3 regions of the Shigella sp. SIG3 genome follow, and region 3 is predicted to be linked to each of the others. Evidence: predicted binding sites of a transcription regulator. Region 3 holds the regulator's gene; each other region holds the start of a gene.
The links. Region 3 encodes PurR, which represses purine synthesis genes. Its sites were predicted from a motif close to CANGCAAACGTTTGCNTG; they were not measured.
Positions count from the first base shown of each region.

Region 1: the regulator PurR is predicted to act here: its motif matches at 2,122-2,139, upstream of pyrC (dihydroorotase).
Region 2: the regulator PurR is predicted to act here: its motif matches at 2,263-2,280, upstream of purT (formate-dependent phosphoribosylglycinamide formyltransferase).

Region 1 is NZ_JBQZXE010000004.1:74,863-79,865, reverse strand. It holds gene solA (N-methyl-L-tryptophan oxidase) at 1-47, opposite strand, end outside; gene bssS (biofilm formation regulator BssS) at 162-416, opposite strand; gene dinI (DNA damage-inducible protein I) at 706-951, opposite strand; gene pyrC (dihydroorotase) at 1,025-2,071, opposite strand; gene ACUU1I_RS02200 (lipoprotein) at 2,177-2,737, opposite strand; gene grxB (glutaredoxin 2) at 2,871-3,518, opposite strand; gene mdtH (multidrug efflux MFS transporter MdtH) at 3,582-4,790, opposite strand.
Region 2 is NZ_JBQZXE010000049.1:6,530-11,532, reverse strand. It holds gene edd (phosphogluconate dehydratase) at 1-315, shown strand, start outside; gene kdgA (bifunctional 4-hydroxy-2-oxoglutarate aldolase/2-dehydro-3-deoxy-phosphogluconate aldolase) at 352-993, shown strand; gene purT (formate-dependent phosphoribosylglycinamide formyltransferase) at 1,048-2,226, opposite strand; partial or broken gene yebG (DNA damage-inducible protein YebG) at 2,360-2,650, shown strand; gene yebF (protein YebF) at 2,717-3,073, shown strand; gene ACUU1I_RS10955 (tellurite resistance TerB family protein) at 3,400-4,059, shown strand; gene ptrB (oligopeptidase B) at 4,268-5,003, shown strand, end outside.
Region 3 is NZ_JBQZXE010000099.1:6,956-11,958, reverse strand. It holds gene sodB (superoxide dismutase [Fe]) at 1-307, shown strand, start outside; gene ACUU1I_RS15660 (MFS transporter) at 453-1,622, opposite strand; gene cydH (cytochrome bd-I accessory subunit CydH) at 1,788-1,877, opposite strand; gene purR (HTH-type transcriptional repressor PurR) at 2,176-3,201, shown strand; gene punR (DNA-binding transcriptional activator PunR) at 3,198-4,130, opposite strand; gene punC (purine nucleoside transporter PunC) at 4,243-5,003, shown strand, end outside.

The DNA.
Region 1 (5,003 bases), on a different contig from region 3:
GCAGCGCCTACGGAACCGCTGCCAATAATGATGAGATCGTATTTCATTTTTTTCTCTCTGCTCTCATGGTTTAAGCAGAGTAATTAACTGAATGCAGATATACAACCCAGAAATGGTAAAGGCACCGGTGAGGTGCCTTTTGGGTGGATGGTCATGTCATGTTAATGACGCCGATACTCGTTTACCGGGAAATCACCGGATTCAATTTTGGCGATTCCTGCTTCTAATATCGAAATAAATTGTCTGGCAACATCAGTGGTTAACCAGAGCGTCTGACCAACTTCAGTCCCTTCCTGCTCGGACTTATTTGGGGTCTGGTAGTGCAAACGCAACATCAGCGCATCATAGCTATCAACGGTGCTGATGTCCCACCCTACGAGCGGATGAGTCTGAATGACTTCATTATTTTTTTCCATCATGGCCCCCTAATTCGTGTTACTAGACAACGTTATTCGAGGTTCAATGCGTTTTTATCTGAAGCAACTTCAGTATACCAATAAGTAAGGGTATTCACCGAATTTTTAAAGGGGGGAACAGATAAATTTCTGCTTTTAAGATTTATATGAACAATAAAACAGCATGTCATTCATATTTTTTTAGCATATTGTGCAATTATTTTGAGGAAGTGTAGAAATTTTGTACTCAAAATTCGTAAGTAAAATAAAAAAGCCGGGGCGACCCGGCAAAAACAAAAATCACTGCATATTATTCGCTGACAAACCAGTCATCGGCGCTTTCCCACGTTTCCTGGAGAATTTCGCTAATGCGCTGTTTATCTTCTTTTGTTGCGCCAATAACCGATAAATTATTCGCTGCGGCATAACGTACCGATACGTGGCCTTCATTATCAGGAAACGCATACTGAATACGGCGGGAAAGTTCGCCAGCCAGGGCGTCAATAGCCCCAGCTGGCAATGGAGAAGTTTTCGCTATGGTGACTTCAATTCGCATAATAGCCCCCTGTTGAATATACTGGTTATTTATACAGGTAAAATAACCTAATGACAACAGGAAGCTACGATTTTTATTGTTTAACGGACCAGCGTACCGTTTCCCCGGCGAGGAATGGCACCAGGGTGTCATCAGTCAGTGCGATGCTTTCAGCAACCTGTTGCTCTTCACGTACCAGTTCGATGAATGTGTCGTTGACCGGCAAGCCATAGAACTGCGGGCCGTTTACAGAACAGAATGCTTCAAAGTGCTGCAGAGCATTCATCTCTTCAAAGACGGTAGCGTAACTGCCCAGCGCGGTTGGGGCGTTGAAGCAGCCCGCGCAGCCGCAACTGCTCTCTTTGCGATGACGTGCATGTGGCGCAGAATCCGTACCGAGGAATACTCGATTAAAACCGCTGGCGACCAGTTCACGCAATGCCTGTTGGTGAATATTGCGTTTGAGGATGGGTAAACAATACAGGTGCGGACGCACGCCACCAACCAGCATATGGTTGCGGTTAAACATCAGATGCTGCGGAGTGATGGTGGCAGCCAGCCGTTCATTTCCGTCACGGACATAGTCGGCAGCATCTTTGGTGGTGATGTGCTCAAAAACGACTTTCAGCGCAGTCAGGCGCTGGCGCAGAGGTTCCATCACGCTTTCTATAAAGCGCGCTTCACGATCAAAAATGTCGATATCTGCATGTGTCACTTCACCATGCACCAGTAGCGGCATACCGATTTTTTCCATGCGCTCAAGTACCGGCATGATTGCGTCAATTGACGTCACGCCGTGGCTGGAGTTAGTGGTTGCGTTTGCCGGGTAAAGTTTTGCAGCGGTGAACACGCCTTCATTAAATCCGCGCTCCAGCTCATTAGGATCCAGCGAATCTGTTAAATAACAGGTCATCAATGGGGTGAAATCGTGCCCGGCAGGTACGGCGTCAAGAATACGTTGGCGATACGCCACGGCAGCCTCAACTGTGGTCACGGGCGGAGCCAGATTGGGCATTACGATAGCCCGTCCATAAATTTCGCTGGTATACGGCACGACAGTTTGTAACATGTCGCCATCGCGGAGGTGAAGGTGCCAGTCGTCTGGACGGCGGATCTTTAATACCTGGGATGGTGCAGTCATTAATCTCTATGCTCCGGCTGAAGGGATGTTTTTGCCGGACACAAAGGATAAGCGGAAATGTTTTCCTTTGCACGAAAAATAAAGGGCGCGAATGCGCCCTCGTCATTAATCCGTAAACGGAATGACAATTTCACCTGGCTTCACTTCAATGCCTTTCGCCAGTTTTTTCGCCATTGCTTCGCCCTGACTGCCATCTTCGCGCAGGACGTAAGCAGGTTGCTGGTTAAAGTAATTGCGTAATGCCTGGTTCAAATAGGGAAGCAACGTTTGCATCACCGTTTGCATTTTTTCCGGTTGTACCGTCGCATCGACCACTTCCATCTCTTTCAGGAAGATCGCACCTTTTTCTTTATCAAACACGGGCAGCGCTTTCAGCTTCAGTTTCATGGTCGCTTTCTGACTACCGAACAGGGAGTTCATGTCCAGATTGGCGTCTCCGGTTAGGGTAACCTTATTCGGCTCTTCGCGACCAATTTGGCTGGTCAAGTTTGTCAGAACAATATGGGCGTCAGCCACGCCGGGTAAACCGATATCTTTTGAGAAATTATTATGTTTCGCAAGCGACTGGTTAATTTCTTGTTCGGTGATGGTGTATTGGGTGAGTTGATTACAGCCAACGAGCAGGCCACTGACGATCAATGCAGCGGCAAATAAAAACTTGTTCATGGTAGTCCTCGACATGAAATCTGCGTCAATATCCTGACACAACGCAGCATGTGTCACCAGCGATAAACTCGCCAGCAGAAAAAACTGAAAACGGCGGCAACCCGCGAATACAGGCTGCCGCGGCGGGTCAGGATTAAATCGCCATTGATGATAACAAATTGATTTGTGTCTGTTTCGCCATATTATCGTGGTAATCAGCAACGCGGCTTGGCCAGTTGATTCCGGCTACCAGCGTCAGATTACGCAGTAGCGGAAATAGCTGAATATCATCTTCCGAAAGTTCGCCATTCACGGCGTTCGGTTTGACGATCAGTTTGTCCAGCGCACGCAAATCATCGCTGATATTCTTAATCAGACCGTCAGAGTGGGCCAGCAGGTCGGCAAAATTACCCGCGCTGGCCTCTTTCTTGTCGACGAAATATTTGCGCGCGGCGGGAGTAGAAAACTCATCAAATGCCGATTTGGCAAAACGCGGCAACAGCAGTTTGTTGGCGTAGCCATTGACCTTGCGCAGCCACTCTTCAATGGCAGGGGAACGTTTGCCGGTCAGTAACGGTTTGCCGTCGAGTTTATCGACATAGTGAACGATATCCATGCTTTCTGGCATATAGCGGCTGTCATCTTTTTGCAGAATGGGAACCTGTTTTTGACCGACCATCCGGGTGGGTGTTTCTGCGTCGTCGTTGAGCAGAACATGTAATTCGACGGGGATATTTTTCAGGCCGAAAATCATGCGGGCTTTGAGGCAGTAAGGGCAGTGATCGTAAATGTATAGCTTCACGTGACTCCTCCATTTGGCTGTCAGTTCACTTTCAGTATGGAGGAGTCAGGGGGGTGTATCAAATCAGGCGTCGCGTTCCAGCAAACGACGCGCGGCGCGTTTCTGACTAAACTGCCAACCCAGCGCAAGGAAAGTGAAGATGCCAATAATTCCCAGCATCATCCACGGAAGCTCTGGCTGGTGCGTCGATTTGCCCAGGTCAAACAGCCAGCCACCACCGATATAACCAATAGCGCCGCCAATCGCCAGACCCAGACGGCTAAACCCCATATAGCTGCCGCGAGCTCTTGCGTCCGCCAGCGAAGCACTTAAGGTTTCACGCGCAGGCTCGGCAATGATCGACCCGATATAAAACAGACAAATCAGGGTGAAAAGTTGTTGTAGGCCGCTGACCATGCCCACCGGCATCATGCTTAATGACATTATCAACAGCCCAGCCATCAACCGGTATTCCAGACGAAAATGCTTTTCACTCCAGCGGGCGATAGGGTAGAGCAACGTTAACGACAGACACGCTTCAATGGCATACATCCATTTAACGGCAGAGGGCGCGCCAGCCACGTCGTTGACCATAATTGGCAGCATCAGCATCACTTGTACAGCCAGCATGTAGTAACCCGCCAGCGTCAGGACATAGGTGACAAAACGCTTGTCACGCATCACGCGGGTCATGCCTTCGCGAACGGGCGTGCGTACGGTGGAGAGTTTCCATGCCGGTAACAACCACGCATTGAACGCCGCACATAGCACAAACAAAACGGCCCCTGTGGCGCAGACCAGGCGAAAGTCGTATTGCAACAGCCAGCTCCCCAACAATGCGCCAATGACCGCACTGGCACTGTCCTGCATCATCAACAGCGAGAAAAAACGACCACGTTGTTGTGGACGGATTAGTTTCACCACCAACGCCGAACGCGGCGGATCAAACAACGTGCCGCCGAGTCCCGAGAGCAGGCATGAAAACCACAATAGCCACGGTTCGTGGGCGATACCCATTGTGGCGAATCCGGCGGCGCGCATCAGCATACCGGTAACAATCATCGGTTTGGCACCAAAGCGGTCGGCAATTGCGCCGCCGAAAATACCCAGACCTTGCTGAATAAACTGGCGTAGACCGAGAGCAATACCGACCATGACGGCGGCCCAGCCCATTTGATCAACGAAGCGGATAGAGATCAGCGGGAAGACAACAAAGAACCCCAGCACGACCAGCATATTATCGATGAGCAGGAAATATTTACCCAGGTTCCTCGCCTGCGATACGCGGGACATTTCCCCTCCCGGGAAATAAAAGATGAGCACTTTCTATTCTGCATTGCCGCTAAGACTTTTCCCATCACTTCGGGGACAATATTTTTTTATCAAAACGTCGCTTTGATAGAGAGTTTTTATCAAATATGTGAATAATGCAGAAAATGGCATTTTGGACTTTTCACAGGGTCTGGTTGCGCAGGTATAGTAATACTTACAGCGTATTAAAGACGT
Region 2 (5,003 bases), on a different contig from region 3:
CGGTGTTTCAAAATTGCGTTAGTTACCGATGGACGACTCTCCGGCGCTTCAGGTAAAGTGCCGTCAGCTATCCACGTAACACCAGAAGCCTACGATGGCGGGCTGCTGGCAAAAGTGCGCGACGGGGACATCATTCGTGTGAATGGACAGACAGGCGAACTGACACTGCTGGTAGACGAAGCGGAACTGGCTGCTCGCGAACCGCACATTCCTGACCTGAGCGCGTCACGCGTGAGAACAGGACGTGAATTATTCAGCGCCTTGCGTGAAAAACTGTCCGGTGCCGAACAGGGCGCAACCTGTATCACTTTTTAAGACGACAAATTTGTAATCAGGCGAGAGAAAACTCTGATGAAAAACTGGAAAACAAGTGCAGAATCAATCCTGACCACCGGCCCGGTTGTACCGGTTATCGTGGTAAAAAAACTGGAACACGCGGTGCCGATGGCAAAAGCGTTGGTTGCTGGTGGGGTGCGCGTTCTGGAAGTGACTCTGCGTACCGAGTGTGCAGTTGACGCTATCCGTGCTATCGCCAAAGAAGTGCCTGAAGCGATTGTGGGTGCCGGTACGGTGCTGAATCCACAGCAGCTGGCAGAAGTCACTGAAGCGGGTGCACAGTTCGCAATTAGCCCGGGTCTGACCGAGCCGCTGCTGAAAGCTGCTACCGAAGGGACTATTCCTCTGATTCCGGGGATCAGCACTGTTTCCGAACTGATGCTGGGTATGGACTACGGTTTGAAAGAGTTCAAATTCTTCCCGGCTGAAGCTAACGGCGGCGTGAAAGCCCTGCAGGCGATCGCGGGTCCGTTCTCCCAGGTCCGTTTCTGCCCGACGGGTGGTATTTCTCCGGCTAACTACCGTGACTACCTGGCACTGAAAAGCGTGCTGTGCATCGGTGGTTCCTGGCTGGTTCCGGCAGATGCGCTGGAAGCGGGCGATTACGACCGCATTACTAAGCTGGCGCGTGAAGCTGTAGAAGGCGCTAAGCTGTAAAAGTCAAAATGCCCGATCTAGGATCGGGCATTTTTGTAGCGTTTTTTGCCGGGTTTAACCCTGTACTTTTACCTGTCCGGCGGCGTGCTTCGCGCGTTCAATGGCGTCAACAACACTCTCTGAAGTAGCCAGTACCACCCCCAGACGACGGCTGCCATCAATTTCCGGCTTACCAAATAAACGAATCTGCAAATCTGCGCCTACGGCATTCTGCACATTATCAAACGTGACATTCTGACTGGTCAGTTGTGGCAGAATAACGGCAGAAGCTGCAGGACCATACTGACGGATCCCGCCAACAGGAAGTCCGAGGAAGGCACGTACATGCAGGGCAAACTCTGAGAGATCTTGAGAAATTAACGTCACCATCCCGGTATCATGTGGACGAGGGGAGACCTCACTGAAAATCACCTCATCACCACAGACAAACAGCTCGACACCAAACAGACCATAACCGCCCAGTGCCAGCACCACTTTACGGGCAATCTCCTGCGCACGTTCAAGGGCAAGCGGGCTCATTTGCTGTGGTTGCCAGGATTCACGGTAGTCGCCATCTTCCTGGCGATGACCTACTGGTGCACAGAAATGGACGCCATCCACCGCGCTGACGGTTAGCAGGGTAATTTCGAAGTCAAACTTAACGACGCCTTCAACAATTACGCGGCCCGCTCCGGCGCGACCGCCTTGCTGAGCGTATTCCCATGCCTGAGCAAGTTGCTCTGCAGAGCGAATAAACGTCTGCCCCTTGCCGGAAGAGCTCATCACCGGTTTTACAATGCAGGGATAGCCAATGGCGGCAACCGCCTCGCGGAAAAGGCTTTTGCTATCGGCAAAACGATAAGTGGAAGTGGGCAGCTGCAGCTCTTCTGCCGCCAGGCGACGGATACCCTCGCGATTCATCGTTAATTTCGTTGCGCGAGCGCAGGGGACAACATTCAGTCCTTCCTCTTCAAGTTGGATCAGCATATCGGTGGCAATAGCTTCGATCTCCGGCACGATATAATGTGGTTTTTCCAGTTCAACCACACGGCGTAATGCATCACCATCAAGCATATTAATGACATGGGAGCGATGCGCGACATGCATGGCTGGTGCGTCGGCATAGCGATCGACGGCAATCACCTCTACGCCGAGACGCTGACACTCGATTGCCACTTCTTTACCCAGTTCACCGGAGCCTAATAACATCACGCGAGTTGCTGCCGGACGCAGCGCAGTGCCTAATAACGTCATAACGAATATCCCCTGATTAATTCCGCGCGCAGTATAAACGAAAACGTTTGCGTGTGTCTTTATTGCTGATGTTGATTTCTCAACCGAAAAGAAATATACTGTATAAAATCACAGTTATTATGAGAGGCTGCAAATGGCGGTTGAAGTTAAATACGTAGTCATTCGTGAGGGCGAAGAGAAAATGTCGTTTACCAGCAAAAAGGAAGCCGATGCTTATGACAAAATGCTTGATACGGCGGATCTGCTTGACACCTAGCTGACAAATTCTCCAGTGCAAATGGAAGACGAGCAACGTGAAGCCCTTTCGCTATGGCTGGCAGAACAAAAAGATATGCTGAGCACCATTCTGAAAACCGGCAAATTACCGTCCCCACTGGTCGTCGGTGCTGAATCCGAAGAGGAAGATGCCTCACACGCGGCCTGAAGCAACTTGCGCTCCTGACAATTTGTACCATGCTTTCTCCTGAATCATTGTGCTATGGAGAAAAACATGAAAAAAAGAGGGGCGTTTTTAGGGCGGTTGTTGGTTTCTGCCTGCGCATCAGTTTTCGCTGCCAATAATGAAACCAGCAAGTCGGTCACTTTCCCAAAGTGTGAAGGTCTGGATGCTACCGGAATTGCCGCGAGCGTAAAACGTGATTATCAACAAAATCGCGTGGCGCGCTGGGCAGATGATCAAAAAATTGTCGGTCAGGCCGATCCCGTGGCCTGGGTCAGTTTGCAGGACATTCAGGGTAAAGATGATAAATGGTCAGTACCGCTAACCGTGCGTGGTAAAAGTGCCGATATTCATTACCAGGTCAGCGTGGACTGCAAAGCGGGAATGGCGGAATATCAGCGGCGTTAATGGCTTCTGATAATTCGATTGACCGTTGGCGGATGCGGCGCGAGTGCCTTGTCCGTCCCAGAACGCACCACAATCGTAGGCCTGAGAAGACGCAACAGCGTCGCATCGGGCAATCAGCATCAAACAATGCCACTCAAAACGACAAACTACTTTCACCTAAAATACCCTTATCACCTGATATACAGTAAATACCTTACCTGGCGCGAATTTCTTTGAATAACGGCCTAGCGCCCCGCTTATTTGCGCATCTTTTGTCTCGATATACATTTTCTGACATCCTCATCCGCTATGCTACAGGCACTAAAAATGGTTATTGAGGAGCAAATATGGCTAACTGGTTAAATCAACTGCAATCCCTGCTTGGGCAAAGCAGTTCTTCTACCTCCTCGTCTGCGGATCAGGGATTGGGCAAACTGTTAGTGCCAGGCGCATTAGGCGGACTGGCTGGGCTGCTGGTCGCAAATAAATCAGCACGTAAACTTCTTACGAAATATGGCACCAACGCGTTACTGGTTGGCGGCGGAGCGGTAGCGGGTACGGTGCTGTGGAATAAATACAAAGATAAAATTCGCGCGGCGCATCAGGACGAACCGCAGTTTGGCGCGCAAAGTACGCCGCTGGATGAGCGTACGGAACGTTTGATCCTTGCGCTGGTCTTTGCCGCTAAAAGTGATGGTCATATTGATGCCAATGAACGTGCGGCAATCGACCAGCAATTGCGTGAAGCCGGCGTGGAAGAGCAGGGGCGTGTACTCATTGAGCAGGCAATCGAACAACCGCTGGATCCACAACGCCTGGCTACCGGGGTCCGCAATGAAGAAGAGGCGCTGGAAATCTATTTCCTGAGCTGCGCGGCTATTGATATTGACCATTTTATGGAACGCAGTTACCTGAATGCACTGGGTGACGCGCTGAAAATCCCCCAGGATGTTCGTGAAGGCATTGAACGCGATCTCGAACAGCAAAAACGCACTTTGGCGGAATAATTCCGCTCTCTGGATAGCCTGAAGTTGACTATTTCGGGCTATCCAGAACCGCACAGCCATTTGAACAGGCTGATTTTCTCTGTCTGCATAACATTCGATATCCGCGCCATTACCTGTCATCATCTAAGCAATGACGACCCTGTTTCGCTTGCATCCCCGGTGAGTTTTGCCACCCTTATAAGATGTTTCAACCAGAAAGAACAATAACATGCTACCAAAAGCCGCCCGCATTCCCCACGCCATGACGCTTCATGGCGATACGCGCATCGATAATTACTACTGGCTGCGGGACGATACGCGTTCTCAGCCAGAAGTCCTGGACTACCTGCAACAAGAAAATAGTTACGGTCATCGGGTGATGGCCTCACAACAAGCCTTGCAGGATCGCATCTTAAAGGAAATCATCGACCGCATTCCGCAAAGAGAAGTTTCTGCGCCCTACATAAAAAATGGCTACCGCTATCGGCATATTTATGAACCAGGCTGTGAATATGCTATCTACCAGCGTCAATCGGCATTCAGCGAAGAGTGGGATGAGTGGGAAACATTGCTCGATGCCAACAAGCGCGCAGCTCATAGTGAGTTTTATTCGATGGGCGGAATGGCGATTACGCCCGATAACACCATTATGGCGCTGGCAGAAGATTTTCTTTCCCGACGCCAGTACGGCATTCGTTTTCGTAATCTGGAAACAGGTAACTGGTACCCGGAACTGCTGGATAACGTTGAACCCAGCTTTGTCTGGGCAAATGACTCCTGGACTTTCTACTATGTTCGCAAGCATCCGGTGACGCTGCTGCCTTATCAGGTCTGGCGTCACGCCATCGGTACGCCAGCATCGCAAGATACACTGATCTACGAAGAAAAAGACGATACCTATTATGTCAGCCTGCATAAAACGACGTCGAAGCACTATGTCGTCATTCATCTGGCCAGCGCCACCA
Region 3 (5,003 bases):
AGTCGCTGAAGCTATCGCCGCATCTTTTGGCAGCTTTGCCGATTTCAAAGCGCAGTTTACTGATGCAGCGATCAAAAACTTTGGTTCTGGCTGGACCTGGCTGGTGAAAAACAGCGATGGCAAACTGGCTATCGTTTCAACCTCTAACGCGGGTACTCCGCTGACCACCGATGCGACTCCGCTGCTGACCGTTGATGTCTGGGAACACGCTTATTACATCGACTATCGCAATGCACGTCCTGGCTATCTGGAGCACTTCTGGGCGCTGGTGAACTGGGAATTCGTAGCGAAAAATCTCGCTGCATAATAACTGATGGCAAATGCAGCATTGCCTGATGCGCTTCGCTTACCATGCCAACGCGGATGAGGCGTTAACAGCGCATTCGGCAAGATAAATCGCACGTTGTCAGCAACTGTAACGCAGAAGGTTATCCTTCTGCGTTTTTGTTTAATTAGCTGTTAGCAACGCAAACTGTTTCAGGTTGTTTTCTGGCTGACATAAACACCAGCAATAATGCCAGTCCCGCGACAATCGCCCCCGTCACCGGCACAAAGCTGTATCCCAGCCCAGCGGAAATTACCGCACCACCAGCAGCTGCTCCCAGCGCATTTCCAAGATTAAAGGCACCAATATTGACTGATGAAGACAGACCTGGCGCTTCACTGGCGACATGCATCACGCGCATCTGTAACGGAGGTACAACCGCAAAGGTTGCTGCGCCCCACACCACCATGCTAATAGCTGCGCCGAACTCATTGCGGGCCAGGAACGGGATTGCCAGCATAATCACCATCAGCAGCAACAAAAAGCCTTTCAACGTGCCGTTAACTGAACGATCTGCCAGTTTGCCGCCGAGATAGTTACCGATAGAGAATCCGACACCAATCAGCACCAGCATTGCCGTGACGAACACCGGTGTTGCGTGGGTAATACTTTGCAGTACCGGAGAGATATAGGTGTAGAGGGTAAACATTGCACCAGCTCCCAGTACCGTCGTCAGCAATGCAGACAGCACCTGCGGACGCATTAATACCGCCAGCTCTTTTTTCACTTCAGGTCGTGCCCCTGTACCACCTTTAGGTAATGAGAAGAACAGACTTACCATTGAAATCACTCCCAGCCCCGCCGTTGCCAGAAATGACATCCGCCAGCCGATGGTTTCACCCAACCAGGTCGCCGCCGGCACGCCACCGATATTTGCCAGGGTTAACCCCATAAACATAGTGGCAACTGCGCTGGCCTGTTTATGTTTTGGCACCACGCTTGCGGCCACGACTGAACCCAAACCAAAAAATGCTCCGTGATTCAGGCTGGTCAAAATACGTGAAAGCATCAGGGTCATATAATCCGGCGCGATGGCGGAAAGAACGTTGCCTAGCGTGAAAATTGCCATCAGGAAAATCAACGCACTGCGGCGGGCACGATGAGAAAGTAGAAGCGTCATCAGCGGCGCGCCCACCATTACGCCAACTGCATAGGCACTGATTAACATTCCGGCAGCGGGAATCGAGACATCCACACCGCGCGCAATGACGGGCAACAAGCCCATTGGCGAGAACTCCGTTGTCCCGATACCAAACGCGCCAATCGCCAGCGCCAGCAACGGATAGTTAATTTTCATGCCTTATCTCCACCTCTTCGCGTCATTACGCGATATTCATTAAAGTGGCGAAAGCATGACAGCAATCACAAAAAAATGAAAATAACAAAAAGAGAAAACACTTTTGCCATTTTGCTAACAAACAGGAAGGAGATGCGAGGGAGAACGCGCTCCCTCGAGAGGAAATCAGTGCAGCGCGGCAGTCAAACCCACGGCTACGATCAAACCGAGGACGATAATCGTTGTTACCAGTGAAAATTTAAGGTCGGTGCTCATCAAGTTTTCTCCTTTTTTATTACCACACAAAAAGTGATATTACGCATTTTTACACACTGTTATGAAAAAATCTCCCGTCATTTATAATGATAAGTGTTTTTACCACTTCCCCTTTTCGTCAAGATCGGCCAAAATTCCACGCTTACACTATTTGCGTACTGGCCATTGACCCCTTCCTGACGCTCCGTGTCGTTTTTCCGGCGTACCGCAACACTTTTGTTGTGCGTAAGGTGTGTAAAGGCAAACGTTTACCTTGCGATTTTGCAGGAGCTGAAGTTAGGGTCTGGAGTGAAATGGAATGGCAACAATAAAAGATGTAGCGAAACGAGCAAACGTTTCCACTACAACTGTGTCACACGTGATCAACAAAACACGTTTCGTCGCTGAAGAAACGCGCAACGCCGTGTGGGCAGCGATTAAAGAATTACACTACTCCCCTAGCGCGGTGGCGCGTAGCCTGAAGGTTAACCACACCAAGTCTATCGGTTTGCTGGCGACCAGCAGCGAAGCGGCCTATTTTGCCGAGATCATTGAAGCAGTTGAAAAAAATTGCTTCCAGAAAGGTTACACCCTGATTCTGGGTAATGCGTGGAACAATCTTGAGAAACAGCGGGCTTATCTGTCGATGATGGCGCAAAAACGCGTCGATGGTCTGCTGGTGATGTGTTCTGAGTACCCAGAGCCGTTGCTGGCGATGCTGGAAGAGTATCGCCATATCCCAATGGTGGTGATGGACTGGGGTGAAGCAAAAGCTGACTTCACCGATGCGGTCATTGATAACGCGTTCGAAGGCGGCTACATGGCCGGGCGTTATCTGATTGAACGCGGTCACCGCGAAATCGGCGTCATCCCCGGCCCGCTGGAACGTAACACCGGCGCAGGCCGCCTTGCCGGTTTTATGAAGGCGATGGAAGAAGCGATGATCAAGGTGCCGGAAAGCTGGATTGTGCAGGGTGACTTTGAACCTGAATCCGGTTATCGCGCCATGCAGCAAATCCTGTCGCAGCCGCATCGCCCTACTGCCGTCTTCTGTGGTGGCGATATCATGGCAATGGGCGCACTTTGTGCTGCTGATGAAATGGGCCTGCGCGTCCCGCAGGATGTTTCGCTGATCGGTTATGATAACGTGCGCAACGCGCGCTATTTTACGCCGGCGCTGACCACGATCCATCAGCCAAAAGATTCGCTGGGTGAAACAGCGTTCAACATGCTGTTGGATCGTATCGTCAACAAACGTGAAGAACCGCAGTCCATTGAAGTGCATCCGCGTTTGATTGAACGCCGCTCCGTGGCTGACGGCCCGTTCCGCGACTATCGTCGTTAATCACCCGTTGCGGGAGTCTCTTCCGGCTCCCGCAGCCACTCCTTATTCAGCGTCTCACTATCGCCGAGATACTCAAGCAGCCAGGTTAACGCAGGCGACATATCATTTTGCTGCCATGTCAGACAACATGCCGAATCCGGGAAGGGGTTTTCCAGTTCAAGTGCTACCCACTTCCCCTCATTAAGCCACGGTTTGGCGAAATGTGTTGGCACCATCCCTATGCATAATCCTGCCGAGATACAGGTTGCCGATGATTCCCAGTCAGGTACGACAAGTCTTTTTTGGTTATCCAGCAACCAGGTAATACGTTTAGGTAGCGTTCGCGAGGTGTCTTCGCGCACCAACGACGGCCAGTTGCGCAACGTATCATCGCTGAACGGGCCATCCATCAACGCCAGCGGGTGGTGACTGGCAACAACGCAACTCCAGCTTAGCATCCCCATATCCCGGAAGGCATAACGACCGCCTACCGGAATCGCGCGTGTTGCGCCAATTGCCAGTTCCACGCGCCCGTCGGAAAGCGCATCCCAGACACCGTTGAACACTTCCTGAAAGACAAGAAGTTCAACATCATCAAAATGGCGATAAAAATCAACGATCATCTGCCGTGTACGTTCTGGCCTGACAATATTATCCACTGCGATAGCTAACTGACCGCGCCAGCCGTTCGCTATCTGCTGACATTGCTGGCGGGTGATCTGCATTTTTTTGACAACAGAGCGCCCTTCTTTGAGAAACCACGCTCCAGCAGCGGTCAGCTCCACATCACGGTGCCGTCGTTCAAAGAGCGGTACCGCCAGCCACTCTTCCAGCTGACGCACGGTATAGCTGACCGCAGAAGGAACGCGATGCAGCTCCTGTGCCGCAGCGCTAAAACTACCATTACGCGCTACCGCATCAACAACTTCGAGTGAATATTCTGACCACATAGTCAGCCTGCAAAATTTTTGAAACCAGTCATCAAATATTACCGTTTCACAACACTAATTTCACTCCCTACACTTTGCGGCGGTGTTTAATTGAGAGATTTAGAGAATATACATGCAACCTGGGAAAAGATTTTTAGTCTGGCTGGCGGGTTTGAGCGTACTCGGTTTTCTGGCAACCGATATGTATCTGCCTGCTTTCGCCGCCATACAGGCCGACCTGCAAACGCCTGCGTCTGCTGTCAGTGCCAGCCTTAGTCTGTTCCTTGCCGGTTTTGCCGCAGCCCAGCTTCTGTGGGGGCCACTCTCCGACCGTTATGGTCGTAAACCGGTGTTATTAATCGGCCTGACAATTTTTGCGTTAGGTAGTCTGGGGATGCTGTGGGTAGAAAACGCCGCCACGCTGCTGGTATTGCGTTTTGTACAGGCTGTGGGGGTCTGCGCCGCGGCGGTTATCTGGCAAGCATTAGTGACAGATTATTATCCTTCACAGAAAGTCAACCGTATTTTTGCGACCATCATGCCGCTGGTGGGTCTGTCTCCGGCACTGGCTCCCCTGTTAGGAAGCTGGCTGCTGGTCCATTTTTCCTGGCAGGCGATTTTCGCCACCCTGTTTGCCATTACCGTGGTGCTGATTCTGCCTATTTTCTGGCTCAAACCCACGACGAAGGCCCGTAACAATAGTCAGGATGGTCTGACCTTTACCGACCTGCTACGTTCTAAAACCTATCGCGGCAACGTGCTGATATACGCAGCCTGTTCAGCCAGTTTTTTTGCATGGCTGACCGGTTCACCGTTCATCCTTAGTGAAATGGGCTACAGCCCGGCAGTTATTGGTTTAAGTTATGTCCCGCAAACTATCGCGTTTCTGATTGG